2 regions of the Pseudohongiella sp. genome follow, and region 1 is predicted to be linked to the other one. Evidence: predicted binding sites of a transcription regulator. Region 1 holds the regulator's gene; the other holds the start of a gene.
What was found. The regulator sigma-54, encoded in region 1, starts transcription at its own class of promoters, with help from an activator protein. The targets are predictions, from matches to a motif close to ANTGGCATNNANNTTGCTNT.
Positions count from the first base shown of each region.

Region 2: a site for sigma-54 is predicted at 1,047-1,066, ahead of fliD (flagellar filament capping protein FliD). Genes of this name have one in related genera too.

Region 1 is NZ_JBBDNQ010000034.1:96,587-99,003, forward strand. Features, by position in the region: gene lptB (LPS export ABC transporter ATP-binding protein) at 1-23, shown strand, start outside; gene WD071_RS12700 (RNA polymerase factor sigma-54) at 278-1,828, shown strand; gene ptsN (PTS IIA-like nitrogen regulatory protein PtsN) at 1,909-2,376, shown strand.
Region 2 is NZ_JBBDNQ010000028.1:196,988-199,404, forward strand. Features, by position in the region: gene WD071_RS10505 (hypothetical protein) at 1-881, opposite strand, end outside; gene fliD (flagellar filament capping protein FliD) at 1,106-2,417, shown strand, end outside.

The sequences.
Region 1 (2,417 bases):
TTGGCGAAAAATTCCGTATTTGACCGTGCGCAGCCTGCGGCCTGGCTGCCAGGTTCACGACATAGCATAAATTTTCCCTGGTAAAAATATTGCAAAATTCATCACAGATCGGCATGATGCTTGCTTGACGCGCGCAGAGCGGCAACAGGCCACGAAGAGCCATCATGCCTCAATAACGCCCGACAAGAGCCCAAAAGGGCCTGCGAGCGCGACCAACACAATATCTGTTATCAACGAGCAACTGTTATCAACGAGCAACAACGATGTATCTGATGCCATGAAAATTTCGCTACAGCTAAAGCTTGGTCAACAGCTGACCATGACTCCCCAGCTGCAGCAGGCAATCCGGCTCCTGCAGCTATCCACTCTGGATTTACAACAAGAAATTCATCAGGCTCTGGAATCCAACCCCATGCTGGAGGTGGATGAATCCCATGACACCGACGGCAATGACACCAGCTACGATAACGGCGACAGCGAATCGAACAGCCAGTCTGAGGGTGGCAAAGAACAGGACAGCAGCGGAAAAGATGAGGTTCGTGACACCTTTGCCGAACAGTCTTCTTCCGACGCGTCCTACGAGGCCAGCGGCGACGAATCGCATTGGGAAGACAACATCCCGGAACAACTGACAGTTGACACCAATTGGGATGATATTTATCAGAACAGCTACACGAGTGGTAGCCCGGCCCCCGATAACGACGACTTCGAATCCCGCGACACAGCGTCAGAATCATTGCAGGATCACTTGCTCTGGCAACTGAACCTGACCACCATGTCGGACACTGACCGACTTATCGCCATGGCTATCATCGACGCCGTGGACGCCAACGGGCAGCTGTCCGCCAGCCTTGAATCGATCCAGGAAGGGCTGCAGGAGCACCTGGACATAGAAGAGGATGAAGTCCTGGCCGTGTTGCATCGGGTGCAGCACTTTGATCCGGTTGGTGTAGCCGCACGGGATCTGTCCGAATGCCTGCTGATACAGCTTAACCAGATTCCGGACATCCTGGTTACCGATGCCGTGCGTCATGCCCGTATCCTGGTTAAAGACCACCTGTCACTGCTGGGCAATCGCGACTACGCTCAGGTCATGCGTCTGACTCGTCTGAAAGAGCCCGAGTTGCGCGACGCAATCGCCATCATAGAGAAACTGGATCCGCGCCCGGGCGCCGATGTTGCCCCATCCACTGCCACCTACATCGTACCGGATGTGTTTGTCAGCAAAGACCCTCGCAGCGGCCGCTGGCGTGTCGAACTCAACCCTGAGACGGCGCCCAAGCTGCGCATCAACGCGGATTACGCAGCACTGGTCAAACGCTCGGAAAACAGCACCGATAACAACTACCTGCGCGACAACCTGCAGGAAGCTCGCTGGTTTCTGAAAAGCCTGCAAAGCCGCAACGAGACGCTGCTGAAGGTTGCCAGCCGGATTGTCGAGCATCAGCAGGGCTTTCTGGAAAAAGGCGAGGAAGCCATGAAACCGCTGGTATTGCACGATATCGCGGAAGCCGTCGAGATGCACGAATCAACGATATCCCGGGTCACCACGCAGAAGTACATGCACACACCGCGCGGAATCTTCGAATTAAAGTATTTCTTTTCCAGCCACGTCAGCACCGCTGGCGGGGGCGAATGTTCGTCAACCGCCATTCGCGCCCTGATCAGGAAGCTGGTGGTGGCGGAGAACCCCCGCAAGCCGTTGAGCGACAGTAAAATCACGCAGTTGCTGGAAGACCAGGGTATCAACGTTGCCCGGCGAACAATTGCGAAATACCGGGAATCCCTGTCCATTCCGCCTTCCAACGAACGAAAAAGGCTTGTCTAGCCCCGGACTGAGCGTTGATGCATTGCCAGCGGCAGACCAAGGTTCTAGAATGGCAACCATCGGAAGACTAGGAAAACCTGATGCAACTGAGCAAAATCCTGAGCCCTGAACGCACCGTCTGTGATATGCCGGGCGTCAGCAAAAAACGCTTTCTCACGACCGTCAGTGAGCATATCGCGGGCAGCGCCAGCAGCCTGTCGGCAGACGCTATCTACAACGCATTGCTGGCGCGCGAACAACTGGGCAGCACCGGCATAGGCAATGGCATAGCAATACCTCACTGTCGCGTACAGGAATGCACCCGGATTATAGGCACACTGGTCAAACTGGATGAGGGCATCGACTTTGATGCCATTGACTCACAGCAGGTAGACCTGTTGTTTGTGCTGATTGTGCCGGCGGAGGAAACTGATGAGCATTTGCGTGTCCTGAGCGGGCTGGCGCGACTGTTCCATCAGGAAGCGTTTTGCCAGGCCTTGCGTGATGCCAAAAACAACAGTGAGCTTTACCAGACCGCGATACGGTTCAGCGAGCAGCCGCAAGACTGACCGCTGACGCCTGCCGGTACGATCAGCAGCGTGACATACAC
Region 2 (2,417 bases), on a different contig from region 1:
GTGAAGGTGTAGATGATCTTGCTGTCGGACTCCTTGCGGAAGCGTTCAGTCACGGTCAGATTTTCCGAAGCGCCCCGGAAATTCTGCCAGGGATTGAAGTGTTGCGTTTCCACTACCAGCGTATCGCCGTCCCAGCGGCCGATGGAGTCGCCCATCCAGCGATTCATCACCTCGGCATGGGCATCACGCTCGTCCTGAATCTTGATGATGCGGGCATCATTGATCATCTCGGCGACAATCACCACGTAACCGGGTGACTGTACGATCTGGTAATGGCTGTTGTACATCACTGGCAGCATGGGCGGCCCGGAGTTGGAGCCAAAGGAGAGCAGGCAGCGCTCACCCACGCCGCGACCTTCAGGACCATCAAAGGGGTCAGGACCGGTTTCACGTTCGCGCGCCCGCTGTGCCAGGAACTCGTCGGTATAACCGGGCATCTGACCATCGGGCGGATCAATGATGATGGAGGTGCGGAATTCACCGTCAATGGTGGGCATGAACATGCCGCGATCGGTCCAGAACAGATCGTAGTTGCCCACGGGGGGCAGGTCCTGGGCGGGCGGCGGCGGGCGGTTGGGATCCAATGGCTCATTATCCTGCTCAACGGCCATTTGCGCTGCGCGTTCGAGCTGGAAGGCTTCCTCCCGGGTATAGGCCTGACGCTCGCCCAGTTCGCGCGGACGCGTCAGCGGGGTGACAGTGGCGTTGCGCCAGACACCCTGAAAATCGGGGTCACCGTAAGCGGTGCGGGGCACGGTATAGTCGTCATCTGGCTGGGCCATGACACTGACGGAGAGTAAACCCGTCGATACAATGCCGAGCCCCAGCAAGGCCACCGTGCTGGCAAGCGATTGTCTACTGGGCCTGTGTCTATTGAACATAGCTTCTTCTCCTTATCAGATTGCTCTGATTCTAGCGAGGCTGGGGCTGACACTCAATCCTTTTGCGCTCAGGCAAGCGGCAAAGATTTGCCGCTTGCCGGGTCAAGAATATCTGCTGTTGACCGATATCCTGATGTAAGTAGCTGATATTGCAAAGCTGGCGTGGCTGGCTTGGAACTTGCTTTATCAAAAATCCAAGGCAACAAATAGATGACAATCACTGTATGGCAACTATTCAATCATTGGGTATCGGCTCGGGTCTGTTGACCAGCGAGCTACTCGAATCGCTGCTGGAAGCTGAGCGGGCGCCGGTCGAATTGCGTCTGGACCGTGAGCAGGCGATCGCAGAGGCCAAACTGTCTGCCTTTGGCGAAATCAACAGTGTCGTGAGCGAGCTGCAGGATGCCATGCAGGCACTCAATAGCACCTCAGCGTTCAACGCCAGCCAGGTGGTTTCCAGTAACGAATCTGCCTTGACCGCCACCGCTGCCAGTACTGCAGATGCGGGCAACTATTCAATCCAGATACAGCAGCTGGCGCAACAACAAACCATCGCTACGCAAGCCTATACCTCGGTCAACGAAGCGATTGGCACAGGGGAAATCAGCTTTCGTTTTGGTACCACAGATATTGATGGTGATGGTCTCTACCAGGGTTTTACCGCGAACGACGAGATCGCCGAGCGCAGCCTGGTGATCGATGAGAGCAACAATACCCTCGCGGGTATTCGCGACGCGGTCAATGCGGCGAACTTCGGGGTTGAGGCTACCATCGTTGATGATGGCAGTGGCTTCCGCCTGTTGTTTACCAGTGCCGAGTCTGGCGCTGACCAGAGTATAGAATTGACCGGCACCGGCACCGCGGGGCTTGATGCTTTCAACTTCAATGCCGGAGCGCAGACCGCAAGCCAGACTCAGGCCGCGCAGGATGCCCTGTTTACGGTGAACGGCCTGGCCATCAGTCGCAGTGACAATCTCGTTACCGGGGTGATTCCGGGTGTGACCCTTAATCTCAAATCGACCACCACTGGCCCTGTCAGTCTCGGTATCGACAAGGATCCCAGTGCGCTGATGGACAAGGTGCAGGACTTTGTAGGCGCCTACAATGGCCTTAAAAGCATGAGTGATCAGTTATCGGCATTTGATCCGGATTCCGGATCATCCGGTCAGGGCAGCCTGCTGACCGGGGATACTGCCCTGCGCCGGATGATGACCGACATCAACAATACCTTGCGCCAGGTGACATCGGGCGCAACGTTCAGCTCGTTGGCTGAAGTGGGTGTTACCTCTGACCAGTTCAACGATTACCAGTTGACGTTTGATCGCAGCGAGTTTGAAACCGCGTTTGCAACCGATCCGCAGGCGGTGACCGGTCTGTTTGCTGCCACCGGCACCACATCAGACAGTCAGGTTGATTTTCTGCAGGCGGGCAGGGACACCCAGGCGGGCAGCTATGATGTTGAAATCACCCGCATGGCCGAGGTGGGACGTTATCAAGGTGTCAGCGTGGCAGCATTGGGCGCGGGCAATATCGTGA